Regions from separate parts of the Oceanobacillus sp. AG genome, predicted to be linked through region 2. Evidence: riboswitches for the same ligand, from Rfam matches in the RefSeq annotation. Region 2 holds a riboswitch; the other holds the start of a gene.
The links. Region 2 has a riboswitch for cobalamin ahead of GN217_RS09965 (DUF4430 domain-containing protein). Riboswitches for the same ligand answer to the same signal wherever they lie in the genome.
Positions count from the first base shown of each region.

Region 1: another riboswitch for cobalamin. It lies ahead of GN217_RS07945 (acyl-CoA thioesterase); the one in region 2 lies ahead of GN217_RS09965 (DUF4430 domain-containing protein).

Region 1 covers NZ_WOWT01000012.1:21,279-27,532, reverse strand. The annotation lists gene GN217_RS07980 (hypothetical protein) at 1-555, opposite strand, end outside; gene GN217_RS07975 (hypothetical protein) at 667-876, opposite strand; gene GN217_RS07970 (hypothetical protein) at 1,012-1,194, opposite strand; gene GN217_RS18930 (HXXEE domain-containing protein) at 1,427-1,663, shown strand; gene GN217_RS18925 (HXXEE domain-containing protein) at 1,651-1,932, shown strand; partial or broken gene GN217_RS07960 (SDR family oxidoreductase) at 1,955-2,047, shown strand; gene GN217_RS07955 (DUF4367 domain-containing protein) at 2,127-3,293, opposite strand; gene GN217_RS07950 (hypothetical protein) at 3,540-3,797, shown strand; gene GN217_RS07945 (acyl-CoA thioesterase) at 4,205-4,687, opposite strand; cobalamin riboswitch at 4,872-5,048, opposite strand; gene GN217_RS07940 (hypothetical protein) at 5,235-5,429, shown strand; gene tenA (thiaminase II) at 5,480-6,154, opposite strand.
Region 2 covers NZ_WOWT01000016.1:27,946-39,200, forward strand. The annotation lists gene GN217_RS09945 (GTP pyrophosphokinase) at 1-121, opposite strand, end outside; gene GN217_RS09950 (YitT family protein) at 401-1,276, opposite strand; gene GN217_RS09955 (ATP-binding cassette domain-containing protein) at 1,403-3,676, opposite strand; gene GN217_RS09960 (GNAT family N-acetyltransferase) at 4,103-4,564, shown strand; cobalamin riboswitch at 4,870-5,054, shown strand; gene GN217_RS09965 (DUF4430 domain-containing protein) at 5,200-7,659, shown strand; gene GN217_RS09970 (DUF4430 domain-containing protein) at 7,803-8,729, shown strand; gene GN217_RS09975 (energy-coupling factor transporter transmembrane component T) at 8,744-9,622, shown strand; gene GN217_RS09980 (ABC transporter ATP-binding protein) at 9,604-11,255, shown strand, end outside; gene GN217_RS09985 (ECF transporter S component) at 11,220-11,255, shown strand, end outside.

The DNA.
Region 1 (6,254 bases), on a different contig from region 2:
ATACATCATTTCATTTGCATAAGGTGATGCCAAGTAATTGTCATCACCAATCCACGAAAGATCAGTCAGGTAATTCATCGCCTGATTGAGATCCTTTATTCCATAGCTCCAGAAAACAATCTGGACGGCTGCGAATATAAGTAAATGGAAAATGGAGCTGTATCGATTGATTTTGGCAATATATTTCGGGTCTTTTTGTCTCCTGATGATTTCTTTATCCCTTTCAGTAAGTAAGTCGATACCGCGCAAATTACCAATCTTCAAGCGCATCCAACGGTCCAACTTCCGGAAATCATTGATGCCAAAAGTGCACGCATACAAAATAAAAATCAAAATAACAATTTGAAACATCGAAATCTCGCCTGTTTCCCGGTAAATAAGGAGAGCAAGCACTCCCTCAACGATAAATAAGCCGAGAAAAGACAGCAGAAAGATAAGACTTAAATTCCGTTTGTTGAAAAAATAGCGGATGACCCCGAATAGAATTAATGAGATAAAGGACAGTATTTCTGCAGCGATAAAAATTTCCCATTGATGTTGGATTAGAAAGGTCATTTGGTGGCTCTCCCCTTTTGGAATTGGTTTAGGTTAATATGAAAAACACTCACTTGTAGTTTTACGGCGGAAGTGAGTGTTTGGTTTCAATGATTGCGCCTATAAATTCTCTTAAAACCATCGGATATGACTAAGTTGTATTTTTAACCTGTCTAGCTTTCTCTTGAATTTCCCCCGTTTATCGGTGATTAGTTGGATTTCAGATTTCAAAGCAATCTTTTCTGCCACGGTTTCGATTGTCAAGTTCTCTGTATTAATCCGTTCCTGGAAAATATCATGCGATAGTCCTGCGATACATCGATCGCTTTGTTTAACTCCCAAGGTTATATTCCCACTTCTAAACACGAGGGAAACCCAATATGTGAAGGTTGGGATATACAGTCCGTAAATCCCTGATTCTGTTCAACTAACATTCAGTGGGAGAGGTAAGGATATCCCCACTGAATGAGTTTCACTTTATGGCACGGGTTGCAATATCGGCGGTCCACCTAAAGACGAATCTTTAAGTCTTTTATAAGCAACATAAAAGGAAATCATTGCACCGATAACAAAGAACATGGCTGAAACAAAGGAAAGTTCTTCTAAAGATATTATCTCATTTGATGAGTTTGTTGATTTTGATTCTTGTGGTGATGACATAATGAGTACACCTCCAAATATCTTTTCCTTCTTTAATGTATTCAAGCGGAGAAAATATTTTACTCTTTTTAAAGGAAGACAGCCTTCAGATAATAACCTACCCGCCGATTGCCTTCCAGCCATGCGAAAAGTATTAATTATAAACTCGTATAAAGATAGGAATAATCATGTTAAAATACTGTTATAGAAAGGTTTTATAAAAGAGCATTTCTAAGAAAGGAGTTAAAAGGTTATGGATATCCATCTATTCATCCTAATTTTCACCATCATTTTCATGCTCCACAACCTAGAAGAAATCATGACAATTGAAAAATGGTTCAACAAAACGTATCCAAGAATTCGCAAAAGAATCCCTGCTTTTATAGAAGAAGAACTCAGGAAATTTGAGACAATGAATGCAGCCAGATTTTCTTTCGTTGTATTTTTACTTTCTATCCCAGTAGCTATTCTGATTGAATTACAACAATAACTGAGCATTATCTTCTATTTCTCGGGTTAAATCTGTTATTTGCTTTAAATATTTTCACCCATCCCTTACAATCCTTATACTTACGCAGCTATACTCCAGGTCTTTGGACTTCTGTATCACTGATCATTCCTTATTATATTATTCTTTGTTATCATATATCTAATACTGGTTTATTAACATTCAACAATTTATTAGGTGCAGTCGTAATTCTAATCTTGTTTATTCCTATTTTTCTTCTCAGTCATAAAGCAGCAGAAAAATGGAACTAACTCCTCGAGACAAAATTCAACAGTAGCAAATCTTGTCCTTTACTTAGCATCCGACGAATCCAGTTATTCCACTTGTTCTGAGTTTATCGTGGATGGTGGAATTACCGCAATGTAATAAACTTTTTACATCAAAAAAAACGACAGAGATTATCTAAAAATATTCCCTGTCGCTTTTTATTAGACGAAATGTGCTCTTACTCAATCCCCTCTGCTATTTGCAGAAACAATTCTTTCGGCATTTCAGACTCTTCGCCAATTAATTCAAGAAACACATCTTCATGTTCCCAAGTGAGACACATGAAACCATCATCATCAACCGCCAGATTACCTTCATTACCATTAATAGTGATTGTCTCCGTCTCTTCCCCTTCAAACATTCCATCATAATCCTCTTGTGAAGGATAGATGCTAAATACGAAGCCATTCCAATCTTCATCCTCATAAATGAGATAGACCATCTCTGACTCATCATCCGAGGAATAATAGGATTCCGTCATTTCATAGCCCTCCGGTACGAATGTAACATCGGGAATCGTATAATCTACATTTTCCTTAATTTCCTCAAGTGACATTTCTTCCTCGAGAAATGCAAAATCTTCTTCCCATTCCTCTTCCATTACAGCATTTTCTTTTACTTCTTCTGGAACTTCAATTGGCTCAACTTCATTCACATTCGACACCGTAGCTTCCGCTGTAACTTGAATAGATTCACCGTCCATTTCAAATTCCGCCTGAACAGTTTGTGATTGGATCAACATTGACTCTTTATCAACCTTCATTTCGGTCTCAAAGCTGTTGATCGTAATGTCGGAAAGGTCTTCTTCCAAGTCAATATCCATCGTCAAATCTCCCATTGATGTATCGAAATATGGTTCGATTAATTCCTCAAATTCTTCTCCCTCACCGGTTAACGTAAGGATATACTGATCCTCTTCCTCAGTCATTTCAAATTGATCAGCAAACGCCTCTAGTTTTTCAAGTTCACCTTCATTTAATTGGTCAAAGCTCTCTAGTCCCATTTCTTCTTCATCCGTAATGAACCATTCACCGAACATGTTCATATACACTTCTTCACCAACGATATATGTCTCCACATCCATAGAAATTCCAGTCATCCCCATCGTCATGTCTAAATAAAGTGTGTCCGGATCATGTGTGACGTCAGCCGTACCTTCAATCGATACATTCATATCCATAATCTCTGTATCGATCTTCATCTCTGTCGTATAACTTTCTAAATCAGCATTCGCTTGAATTGCCTGCTCCAATACTTGGCCTTCTGTTAACGGTTCCTTATCTTCCCCACAAGCAGCAAGCAGTAAGAAGCTTGCAATTATCAATAAGGCAATGGTTTTTCTCATCTCTCTTTTTCCCCCTTTTACTTATGCTATACCTAAATAACAATCGAAAAAATGACCCCTAACTCCTCTCTCATGTAAACATGTATAGGAAAATTCCTTTTGTAAAACTCAAGAATATTATACCCCAATACTTGGTAAATGGGGATAGTTATTTAGATGGATATGAATTTTATTTTTTAGTAAAATGAAACTTAATTACTTGCCACTCGTATGTAAGATATGAATGTATAAATCGGAGGATATTTAATGAAAAAGTATCTTGTCTTTATCGTTAGTTTTATTGTAATGTTCATCGTATTCCAGGTACTGTCTGGCATGTTCCTAACATGGATATATACTCCGGATATTAGTTCAGCTTGGAGCATGAGTGCTGGCCTCTCCCAGAAAACCGTTATTACAGGCAGCAATTCATTTGGGCTACCATTGCTTACTGCTGCGCTTGCTGCTTCTGTTGCTTATGTGATCTTGGTGAAGTTTGCGGGGCGCAGGAAGGGAAATAGTTAAATGATGAAAACAAAGGCGCAAGCGCCCTTGCAGGTTAAAAACGCGACGTCCTGTCGCAACACCTGCACTAGCACATCCTGTGCGTCGTAGCAACGTACAAACTGGAGCACTCCGGAATGAGATAAAGGAAACATGCCCCTTTAGGGGTAGACGTGAGTTGGGCTTTAGCCCGTTTTTAAACGGCCCTCCTTTAGTTTTGAGTTGATGTTGACTTTCACCACAGGGGTATAAGGGCGACTAAGCCTCACAAAGACCGCTCGACAAGTCTTCTTTATCGATTGGAGGAGTGTGAAGTTTGATAGTCGCTGGGCACTGGAGCCGGACGTGGCTAGCCCCGGATACCTAAGTTATCACAGCATTTTTATTTTATAGTTTCATGTATAATGAGAAAGAGGCAGGATTCCTTCTTACCTGCCCTCTGAATACTCCCGTATCTGCATCCGTCGACTTTTCCTTATTTGCGCACTTTGAAACAGACGCTTCTCCTCCTCCGTTTCCGGAATCACGCCACTCACTTTGGTTGGAATTCCTTCACTATTAATTGCAACCATCGTCAGAATTGCAGTAGTCGTCGTTGTTATTTCGCCTGTATCCAAATGCTGGCATTCCACTTTCACATACACTTCCATCGAGGTTCTGCCCGTAGAGACGACGACCGCCTCCAATTTTAATATGTCACCCGCCTTAGCAGTTGAGAGAAAATTCACCGTATCGATCGATGCCGTGACCACCACACTCCCGCTATGCTTCATAGCAGCAATCGCCGCTATTTCGTCAATTGATGCTAAAACAGTTCCTCCAAAAATTGTTCCCATATGGTTTGTATCCGGAGGTAAAACAAGCTTCGTCTGAATTGTTCTCGAAATTGTCGCTGGTAATTTTTCTTCCATTTCATAACCTCTTCTCTGTTCTTTGAAGTGACCGCTTAAGAGACTTCGGGAGAGTTTTTAAGGAAATGAAAAAACCCATCAAAACTGATGGGCATAATAAAGATAGCATCCTCAATAAAACAGTAATCTTTTACCGTTAAAAGTCAGAATAAACCTCATTATACCTTCCCAGCTCCCGAAGAAGATAACTTTCATAATAATGGCAGGTCTCCTGACTTATGCTTCCTCCTACTCTAATTCCTTCCCGTCCAAGACAGTGGATTTACTTATTTCGTCAGCATTTACAGTTGCGGGTACAGTTCTGGTTTCACACCAGATTCCCTATTAAGTCTCCTTAGACACCATGATTACGGGTCTTATCGTATGTAGTTATTTTCCATAAAAAGCTAAGTATTGTATCAAGCATAGTATAGATTGTTTAAATTAGCAATGTTAATGGAAGTTTATTAAAAACGAAACATAAACATATAGCAAATGTGGAACGTAATAATGAATAATTAGAAATAATCATTACAATATTCGCTAACTTTAAAAGAGGAGTGATCTGTTGAGCGACTGGATTCCAAGACTTATATTGCTCATTGTCGCAGTACCCTTTGTTTGGTATTTTGTTGCATTAAGTAAAAATGTAAGTAAAACAGAGAAAGAGCATGATCGGGATATGTCATATGAAATCAATCCGTTTACAGGGTTGAAAATGCCATCAAGTGATTCAAAGAAAGATAAGAAAAAAAGTGAATAAACCGCTTAACAAAATTAGGGGGAGCGACAAGCACTCCCCCCATTACTCTCTTAGATCGGCCACATCTCCATATTCTCTGCCATTTCCCAGAACATGTATTCAAATTTACTTGTTTTTACAACAATATCTTCAAGCGCTTGTAACTCTTTTTCAGATTTGCCTGCTGCGTAATCGTTAATTAACTTCTGGCAGTTTTCGGCGAGCTCGGTGAATTCTACCGATGAATACATTTGAATCCAATTACCGTAAAACTCATGCTCTAATGACTCTGGGTTTTTCGCTAATTCTTTTCCAATATAGTTATAGCTCCATGCACACGCCAGCACAGATGCAATCGCATTCTCTACACCGCCAAGCTGGGAGACATTCAGCATATAGCTTGTATAAGCAGTCATCGTAGCTGATGGCTCTGTGTCCTCGAGTTCTTCACTTGTAATACCAAAGCGGGCTGCATATTCCCTGTGTAATTCCATTTCCATGTTCAATGTCCCGTGCAATAGATTCGCAAACATCGTCATCGTATGTAAATCTGGTGACTTTGAGCTTCCAATCGCAAAGATTCTCGAATACTCGATTAAGTAGACATAGTCCTGCTTCATATAATGCTTGAACTTTTCTTTATCAAGCGTCCCATCCCCGATTCCCTTTACAAACGGATGCTCCAAGTAAGCTTCCCAAATTGGCTGGACTTTTTTCCACAGACGATCTGTAAACTGTTCATTCATGATTTATTCCTCCCTTTTGGTATAGAACCTCTCTACACCACAAAGGGCATGTCTCGATTTGCCGAAAGCCTTTCGTTACATGTGTATTAAACACTTTTAC
Region 2 (11,255 bases):
GAGATTTAATACGTGTTTTAATATGTTCAATCGGATTGTAGTCGTGGATATGTTGGAATTCCTCCTGGAGGATGGTCAATTTCGTATTCATTTCGGACAAGCCGAACTGGTAAGTCATCATAAATCGGGTTAATTCACTTCTAACCTTTTTTAAGGCTTCCAGGTTATTAATCATATAAAAATTCCTTTCTTTCTAGAATGCACTATAGATGAATATATTTATATTATAGCAGGATTGTTAGAAATAACCCGAATTAAAGATGTTAAAAACAGGAGTGGTAGTTCACTCCTGTTTTACTCCTTCAACTTCCTTTATAAATTTTGCCGGAACTCCTGCAACCACCGCATTTTCCGCAACATCCTTCGTAACAACTGCTCCTGCTGCAATACCTTTCCTTTACTAATGAATATCTTTTTTCTTAAATGTCCCACCTTTCACTTCTGCTACATCATACACAACGACAAAAGCATTTTCGTCAATTTCAGAAATGATTTCCTTCATTTTACTATCCTCTAAGCGATTAATAATACAAGTGATTTCTTTGAATTTTCCATTTGTATAACTGCCTTCAACGAGATTATAAGTTGCCATCCGACCTAAACGGTCACGGATCGTTTCCGCCATTATGTCTGGTTGACTCGTGATGATTTTATATGTTTTAGAACCGCTTAAGCCTTCTTCAACAATGGGAATTACTCTAGATGCAATGTAATATGCAATTGCTGATAAGAAAGCCCCTTGTAAACCAAAAACGAAAGAAACAATCACAAATACAAATAAATTTAAAAATAAGATAAGGTCACTTGTGCCAAATGGTAATTTCCGGGAAAGTAATACTGCTAACATATCAATCCCATCTAATGCTCCACCATTTCGTAATGCCAGGCCGATACCGAAACCGATGATAATACCACCTACAACGGTTATTAATAATGTATCCCCTTGAACAATAATTGGTATATGGTGCATAATGCTTGTCCCGTATGCGAGAGAGGCGATGCCAAGAACAGAATAAATGGCAAAGCTTTTTCCTATTTGTTTATATCCTAAGTAAATGAATGGGATATTCAATACAGCAAGTAAAATGCCTAGAGGCAAACCGAATAATTGAGAAGCAACGATACTTAAACCTGTCACTCCTCCGTCAGACACGTTGTTAGGGATGAGTACCGACTCTAGTCCATATGCTGTGATAAAAGCTCCAATAACAACTGCCAATGCCCGTAATATCTTTTTTATTTTTGTAATTCTTTGTTGCTTCGCGGCTGTACTCATTTAATTTCCTCTTTCCACAGTTAGATGTTTGATTCTATTTTGTTCGTTTATCAATTCTTTATCCGAAGTAGGTAAAGTGAAATAAAAAGTGATATTCATCACTTTCCCATGAACACCACTTTTTATTCATCTTTCTCCAATACCAGCCCGCAACCATTTCGCTGTCACAGTCCGAGCTTTCAACATTGCTTCCGGTGTTCCTTCAAATATAATCTGACCGCCTTCTTTTCCTCCGCCTGGACCCATCTCAATTACCCAATCACTTGCCGCGATAAAGTCTAGATTGTGTTCAATGATGATAACAGAATTCCCTCTGTTCACAAGCTTCTGGAATACATCAAGAAGTTTATTATTATCTTTCGTATGAAGTCCTAAAGAAGGTTCATCCAATAAATAAATTTGCCCCTCTTTTTGTAAATGGCTTGCCAGTTTCAATCGCTGGACTTCGCCTCCGCTTAGTGAACTTGTCGTCTGTCCTAAGGTTAGATACCCTAACCCGACATCTTTTAACGTATTCACGCGCTTGATGATTTTCGGCATTCTAAAAAAGTCGAGCGCCTCGTCTATCGTTAGCTCTAATATTTCCACGATATTGTTACCTTGGTAGCGGTAAGATAAAGCTTCATCTGAATACCTCGTCCCGCCACACGCTTCACAAGAAATCGTTACTGGATCCGCGAATGCCACGTCAGGCATGACAGCCCCTTTGCCTTTACAAACGGGACAGGCACCTAACGAGTTGAAACTAAACAATCCTGCTGGCTGCCCCGTTTCTTTCGCAAATATGGCACGGATATCATCCATGATCCCCATGTAGGTTGCTAAGGTTGAACGGTTAGAAATGCCGATACTTCCTTGCCCAACCGTAATTGTTTCAGGGTACTGTTCTGTAAATGCTTCCGTCAAAAGAGAACTTTTACCAGAACCGGAGACACCACAGACGGAGACTAACGTATACTTCGGAAGGCTTACGCTTATATTTTTCAAATTATTGTTCGTCGCTTTGTTTATGGTGAAAAATTCATTTTGCTTCCTGGGATTTTGATTGATTTTTATTTTTTCATTTAAACTTGTTGCTGCTCCTGAATTTTCCAACCCTTCCAACTTGCCCTGGTAAATGATTTTTCCACCATGGATCCCAGCTCCTGGTCCCATCTCAATAATTTCATCTGCTGCCTTGATCACCGATACATCATGTTCGATCACGATAACGGAATTATGCTGGGCTTTAATATGGTGCAACATGTTAAGCAACATTTCCACTTCTTCCGGATGAAGCCCTGCGCTCGGCTCATCGAAAATATATGTAATATTGTTGAGACTGCTTCCTAAATGCCGGGCGATTTTTACCCTTTGCGCTTCACCACCAGACAATGTGCCCATTTTTCTTGATAGACTCAAATAGCCTAGCCCCATTTCAACAAGTTGGGTCACATGGGGAATAGCCTGCTGGGCGATTGATTCTCCGAGCGGGTCGGTTATTTTCTGTAATTCTTTTAGAACGTCTGTCAGTTCCAAGTGGTCATACTCCGCGATATTTAAGCCATTGATACGGCTTTCCAACACTTTTGGATTCAGTCCTGACCCTTGGCAGGTTGGACAGAGGGAACGTGTCGACATCGCGAGGACATCATCTTGGGTGATTCCTTTCAATTTGGAAATATCCCTGTTAATGTAAAGCCGTGTAAAACGGGGCAGGATTCCGTCCCAATCATGGGGTTGTGGTCCATGTTTTGTATGAAAGGGTGCATTCACTTTCTCCCCCTCTGGCGGGCCATATAATAACAGTCGACGCTTGTCTTCCGGGTAATCTTTGATTGGTTTATCCGGATCAAATAAACCGCATGTCATCATCCATCTACCTTGCCAGCCAGAAGGAGATAAAGGTTTAAATTTTACTGCGTATTCCCGGAGTGACTTCTCTTCATCCACAATTTTTCTCAAATCTGGTGCAATGACCTCGCCGAAGCCGCTACATTCCGGACAACCGCCGAACGCACTTTGACTAGAAAAGTCTGTCGCAGAGCCAATTGCTGGCTCACCAATCCTAGAGAACAATAAGCGAATCAATGGATGGATATCCATATACGTGCCGACCGTTGAACGTGAATTTCCTCCTGATTGCCGCTGTTCCACGACAACAACCGGGCTTAAATTCTGCATAAGATCAGCTTGGGGACGCTCAAACTTCGGCATTTGATTCCGGACATAGTGAGGATAATTCAATGTCATCTGTCTTCTGCTCTCGGTAGCTAATGTATCAAAGACGACTGAGCTTTTTCCTGAACCGGAAAGGCCTGTGAAAACGATGATCTTCTCTTTTGGCAGATTCAAATCTATATTTTTCAAGTTATTTTCTTTTAATCCTCGTAATATGATTTCATCTTTATTTGCTGACATGTTATCGCCCTCGCTCCTTTAACCGTTAACCAATGCTAATATTATCACACTCTAATAGTATAGGTAAAAAATATGATGAGCAGTATTTTTGTAATAAAAAAAGCCCCTGATTCTGATAAGTGCATGAAATTAGGATAACGCTAGATAAGCACTTTTCAGATGCCAATAAAGTCAGGTTAAGTTTTCAATTAGTATTTGAAAATCCCTCTTTTTTAAAAAATGTAAAAGAGATCCCGATGGATTACCAATTAAAAAACGGCGATGATGAATACATCGATGAATTTATCCCAGATACGAAACTCATGAATAGTGATGAAAGGCCAATTTTTCAATCTTTAAAGTTGAGTAATTAGGCTATTTCTATATACTTATAGTGAAAATAAATATTATATAGGAATTTCTCAATAAACTGGGGGGGAAATGAGAATGGAATCTGACATTAGTTTTAGGAAAGCAACCGTAGAGGATTTGGAACGTATCGTCGCCTTGCTTGCGGATGATGTACTTGGTGCTTCTCGGGAGAAGTACGAAAAACCTCTCCCAAATCGTTATCGAGAAGCCTTTTTTGCAATTGATTCAGATCCAAATAATGAATTGATTGTAGCGTGTATTGGCAAGGAGATCATCGGAGTGCAGCAAATCACCTTTACGCCTTCCATCACTTACCAAGGAGGCTGGCGTGCAACGATTGAAGGTGTCAGGATATCTGCTTCCGCACGTGGACAAGGTGTGGGCAAGCTGCTAATTCAATGGGCAATCGAACGAGCAAAAGAACGCGGCTGTCATTTGATCCAGCTTACGACTGATAAAAAAAGAACAGAGGCACGGCGATTCTATGAACAATTAGGATTTAGAGCAACGCACGAGGGCATGAAATTAAAACTGTAACAAATCCTGAATCTAGCACTATATAAATGAGAATTTGTTAAAACAAACATTTGATTGATAATATTAGTTAACTATGGATTCACTAACCTTTATCGTTATCAAATTGAGCAGCTATTGCGTGGGCACATTATTTATATCGGCAGCTAGTTGAATTGTTAATGAAGAAAGGCTTGTTTAATGTCTATTAAACAAGCTAGTTAGTTTCCTCCTTTTCTTTCCTCTCATAGACAAACTCATAATTTTTGCTATACTTAAGTCATAGTTAATACATAGTATCTGGAGAAACTTTCTCCCCTTTCAACAACTAAATATGCGAAAAAATAGGTTGATTTATATTTTAAAATCATGAAAAGGGAAGTCGGTGAAAATCCGGCGCGGTCCCGCCACTGTAAATGCGAGTTCTTCATTCATAAGCCACTGTTTTATTATGGGAAGGCAATGGAGAGCGATGAACATAAGCCAGGAGACCTGCCTATTTTAGCGCCAATTTATAAACCTACGAGGATAGGAGGTGTGGCTGATAGTAGTTATGTATTATGGATTGATCCATGATTGATAACGCTTGCTTTGTTAAACATCTCTAAAGGTAGAGATGTTTTTTTATTGGTAAAAATACGTAAGATGGGGGTATACAAATGGTTCGAAATAGTAGATTACAGCAACTGTTTATCGTGGTGATGACTGCCATTCTATTTCTCTCGCAATCTGGATTATTCGGCCTGCAAACCGTAAATGCAGCAAACTTGGAGAATGCTGTCACCATCTCTGCTGTTGATGAAGATGGTTCTGCAGTATTAGACACTATAGCAGTGGAAATTTCAAATGGGGATACTGCCTTTGATGTGATTAGAGAAGTAGATGATCAACTAGAATGGGACAGCTTTGACTTTGGCGAGATGATTACGGGTATTGGTGGAGTAGCTGCTGATCCCGAATCGAACTTCTGGTCCTTTTATGTGAATGGCCTATTCCAAGACATGGGAGCAAGTTCAACTGAAGTAACGAACGGGGATAATATTCAATTTATTCTTACAGACCTTGCAGCCGAACCTCAAGTATTTGATGTTGCGGTTTCTGCAGTAGATGCAAATGGGGAGACAGTTATTACAGAAACTACTGTATCCATGCCACAATACACGACTGCCTATGACGCTCTAATTAAAGCTGCTGCAAATCAAAATGTAAAAGTAGATGTGAGCGTTGATTCCGAATACTTAACATTTGTGAATTACTTAGGTGAACCATTAGAAAGAGATTGTGAATACTGGTCGACCTATATGAATGGCGACATGATGCAAGTTGGGTTACTCGGTCATACGGTTAAAGATGGCGACACGCTTGAACTTGTCGTCGATGACTCGTGTGAACCGGAAGAACCGGCTGATAAAGAAGATGAGAAATCAGAAGAGCCACCTGTAAATGAAAAAGATAAGAAAAAAGATAAAGAACAGGTAGTTGCGGATAAAGATTATACAGAAGCCCTGCAAGCTGTAATCAATTATCTCTCGTCCAATCCAGCTGAAATGGACTGGTACGGATTCTCCGCCCTTCACTCTGCTGGTGCTGATGTTTCAAATGACATGGCCGAAGAAGTAGCCGCTTCCATCAATGATGATTACTCAGGGAATGCTACAGAAATTGCAAAAAACATTATTATCTTAACTTCTGCCGGGTATGATGCAACAGATATAAACGGCATCAACTTGATTGAGATGTTACTGAATGAAAAAATGCCATTAAGTAACCAACTCGTTTATAGCTTGCTCGCAATTGATAGTTTCAATTATCCCACCCCAGAAGGTACAGACTGGACACGGGACAGCATCATTGAAGCATTCCTTGAGATGGAGCTGGATGCAGGCGGCTGGTCCTTCTTTGGTGAAAGACCAAGCCCGGATATTACTGGGATGGGCCTGCTTGCTTTAAGCGCTTATGCGGATGATGCGGACGTGAAGGCTGCACTTGACCGAGCAGTTAAAGCTATGAGCAAACAACAAGGGGATAAAGGCGGATACGATGAAGAGTTTAATGGCGGGTATTCAGCGGAATCCGCTGCAATGGTCATTATCGGCCTATCCGCTGTCGGAGTTGACGCAACAAGCGATGCCTTTACAAAATCTGGCGGAAACTTACTAGAACACCTTATCAGCTTCCAAATGGAAGATGGCAGCTTTAAACATTTACCGGAAGATGATGTTTCAAGTGTTTTCGCAATCAACCAAGGGGCATTAGCATTAGTTGCTTATGATCAATTCAAGAATGGTACTGGTCCAGTGTTTAAGTTTGATAAGAAGGAAGATACGAAAGAGCCTGGCGATGACGAGGGTGACGGTGATAACGATGGGGACAATGACAAAAACAATCCATCTGACGATCCGAATAAAGTTATCATAACAAAAGACAACCTGCACCAATATGAAACTGAACATGCTGTCGTAGTAACACCACATCATGCAGACAAATTAGCTAATTTTACAGTTGAGGTAGAAGCTGAAGCTGCCGACTACCTTGTTCAGGCAGACAAGCCGCTCGTTATTAATAACGGAGATACGATCATCACGATTCCTGTTCCTGTAGTGAAACAATTACGTGAACTTGGTGAAACAATTGAAGTCAATCTTGCTGAACAAAGTGTTAAAGAAGCAATCGGTGCTGTCTATGACTTTACCTTAACCGTGGATGGAACGATTGTTTCCGAGTTTGATCATGATATTATCATTGGCTTGGCAGTTGACGCAGACGCAGTGCAAGGCCTCGATGCTAACCAAATAAAAGCATTCCATTTCAATGAAGAAACGGAAAGCTGGGACGTTTTATCTGGCAGCACTTATGATGCGACAGCCGGATTTGTCACCCTAACAACCGATCACCTTAGCACATACGGGGTATTTAAACATGATACAGGACAGAAAGATCCTGCCGACAATGATAAAGACGGAGCAACCCCGCCACTAGTAGATAATGACAAAGATAAAAAAGGTAAGAAACTACCAATGACAGCAACAAATATGTTTAATTTCTTAGCATTGGGATTCATCCTAATCGCAGCCGGTGCTCTATTGTATATTAAGCGCAGAAATAAAGTTACAGAGTAATATTTATCCCGGTGTAACCGTCCGTAAAACTCCCACCTCAAAACTTTAGGGTCTTCGTGAAAGTTTAGGTGGGAGATAACGGACGCTAACACCCCGATTCGTTCAACTAACAATCAATGAGGATGAAGAAAAACCCCCACTGATTGAAGTTTCACTCTATGGATAATCCGCTGACTGCCAGTGGATTATTCTACCCTTTTAAAGAAAGGATGTTTGTTATGAAGCAGGTATTCCGTTTAGCCCTTATCACCTTTTCTATGATTCTACTTGTAGCATGTGGTGGCCAGCAAGCAGCCATCCAAGTGGAAAAGATATCAGTTATTCCAACATCGGCAGTCTCTATGGAAACGAAAGAATTAATCAAAGTTCGTTCTAACACTGAAAAAGCTGATGATGAGGATGCAGAGGAGAGTGAAGCATCAGAGGAAAATACCAAGAAAGAAGAGAAAGAAAGTACAGTTGCGGATGCATCCGAGGATACGGACAACGAATCGACAACAACGAAGACGGACGCAAACCAATCAACGAATAAATCTGCTAATTCAAATGAGTCAACACCTAATACCAATCAACAAAAGGATCATACCAACCATTCAGCCGGAAACTCCAATAAGCAGTCTGCAAATACGGGTACATCTAAATCGAGCGATAGCACAAATACTAATACACCTAGTCAGCCTAAGAATGAACAACCTAACTCCAACCCAAAACCGAAAGAAGAAGCAAAACCTGCTCCAAAAAAGACAGCATTCGTATCGGTTGAAAGTCCAGGTGACTTAAACGGACCAAATCTAGCACCCACCGAAGTTGAAATCACGGACGGTGAAACAGCTCTTGCCGCTACATTACGTGCATTAAGCAGTAAAGGAATTAGTGTTGATTATACCGGTTCTGGAGCAAGCGCTTATGTAAAAAGCATTGGTGGTCTCGGCGAATTTGATGCAGGTCCGCTTAGTGGCTGGAATGTTTTTGTTGAAGGAATTATGATTCCGCGAAGTGCTGATGCCTATGAAATTTTTGACGGGTATAAAGTGCACTGGAGATACACAAAGAATTACTTGGAAGACTAAAGGATGGATGATACATGCTTAGAGGATTCCGTTCCTTTCACCCATTTGTCCTATTGCTCTACTACATCATTGTTATCGCCGGTTTGATGATGAATCAGCATCCGGTTTTTTTAACCGCAGCTCTCCTTTCTATTATTTTTGTGAATCTTATCCTTGATAAAGGGGTCGAGCTGAATAAATGGAAATACATGATTATCTTTTTAGCTCTGTTCGTTTTTGTGTTCACACCTCTTTTTAACCAGCAAGGGAATATTGTGCTCTTTGAACTCTTTTCACGGGACTTTTACTTGGAAGCGGTCATTCAAGGTGCCATGATCGCTCTTACTTTGTCAGGGATATTAGCTTTATTCACAACCTTTAATATTGTCATGACGTCCGATAAGTTTCTCTATCTTTTTTCCAAATTCTTTCCGAAATGGGCGTTGATTCTTATGCTCGCCCTTCGCTTTATGCCGCTATTTCGCAAACGATTGGCGGATATTCAGGACGTGCAGGAAATGAAGGGTGTTTCCATGAAAGATGGAAAACTACGAGAGAAAGCACAAAATGGCATGTTATTTATTCAAATTCTATTAACCTACTCGCTTGAAGAAGCAGTACAAACCGCTGATTCGATGTCAGCGCGCGGGTATGGCTTACAGAAAAGAAGTCAATATGAAGCTTATCTCTGGAAGTCTCGGGATTGGGCGGTGCTCGTTTTTCTTCTTCTACTTAGCCTGCTGACCCTAATCGGTTGGAAGAGCAATAAAACGATACTCACGCTGACACCGGTATTGGAATCTATCATGTTACAAGGATACAGCTGGTCCTATCTTCTTAGTTGGATTGTACTTATCAGTTTACCGATTTGGACGGAAGGCAAGGAGGTCATCAAATGGAACTTCTACAAATGAGAAATTTAAATTTCACTTATCCAAACTCCTCCGAGCAAGCTTTAACAGATATTAACTTCACCGTTCATGAAGGTGATTTTGTTGTCCTATGCGGGCCTTCCGGAAGCGGAAAATCAACACTTATCCGCCTCATGAAGCAGGAGCTGAATCTCCACGGCACACGGAGCGGTGAGATTTACTATCAAGGCATTCCATTCGAGCAACATGATGCCGTCACATTAGCAAAAGATATCGGGATGGTATTTCAAGACCCGGAGAATCAGATTGTCATGAGCAACGTAATGGACGAATTGCTGTTTGGTATGGAGAATCTAGGTTTTTCAACCAATGAAATGCGTAAGAAAACAGCGGAAATCGTCCATTATTTTGGCTTTAATCATTTATTGCAGCAAGACACGAGCGAGCTATCCGGTGGAGAAAAACAACAAATCAACCTCGCTTCCGTTCTTTTGCTTGATCCGAAAATATTAATACTAGACGAACCGACTGCACAGCTCGATCCGATTGCAGCAAAAAACTTTATGTATTTATTAAAGCAGTTAAATGATGAATTGGGTATTACGATCATCATTGTCGAACATCGGTTAAATGAATTATTTTCCCTAGCTAACCGAATTGTCGTGCTGAAACAGGGAGAAATTAAATTTTCCGAAAGCCCGCGGAAAGCTCTTTCGTTATTAGCTGAAAACATGACGGCCTACTTACCAGAAGCTTCCCAGTTGTATTTAGCATTTACAGGCATCCCAAAAACGCCTGCCATCCCCTTCCATGTAAAGGAAGCTAAGCAATGGTTAAAGGGAATGGATATTACGTCGAATCAGTCACAACAGGAAGAACAGGTAAAGCCGGAAAAGCCTTTGCTTGAGTTAAAAGAAATCGACTATAGCTATTCAAAGCATACAGAACCGGTATTAAATAATTTATCCTTAACCGTTCAAGAGGCAGAATGGTTAGCCATATTAGGCGGAAACGGCACTGGAAAATCGACCCTGCTTAAAATTATCGCTGGCCTTCTTACTGCCCAACATGGAAGAATCCGATATAAAGGTAAGAAGGTAAAACAAATGGATCGGAAGCTGATCGGCTATTTACCACAGAATCCAAAGCTCTACTTTTTACATGAGACATTACAGGAAGAATATACTGCTCTAGCTACGAAACACGGGAAATCAGAAACAGAGGTACAAACACTAGTAAAGGAATTTCAGATGGAAGCTTTACTTGACAGGCATCCATATGATTTAAGTGGTGGTGAATTGCAGCGGGCCGCACTTGTCGGCATTTTGATTGGAAATCCACAAATTTTATTACTGGATGAGCCGACAAAAGGAATGGACCCAGCTTTCAAAGAGGAGTTTGCTTCCATTATTCAAACAGTCAAGCATACAGGTGTCACGATTATGATGGTCACCCATGACGTTGAATTTGCAGCAAAGCATGTGACGAGGTGCAGTATGCTGTTCCAAGGGGAGATAATCGTTACTGAAGATACGACTGCCTTTTTCAAAAACAATGATTATTATACGACCATGATCAATCGGATTACAAAGGATAGCCAAGTTCCGACAGTAGTTACAGTAGAGGAGGCAATAGCAAGTTGGCAAATGAAAAAGGCATTACCATCATCGGTGTA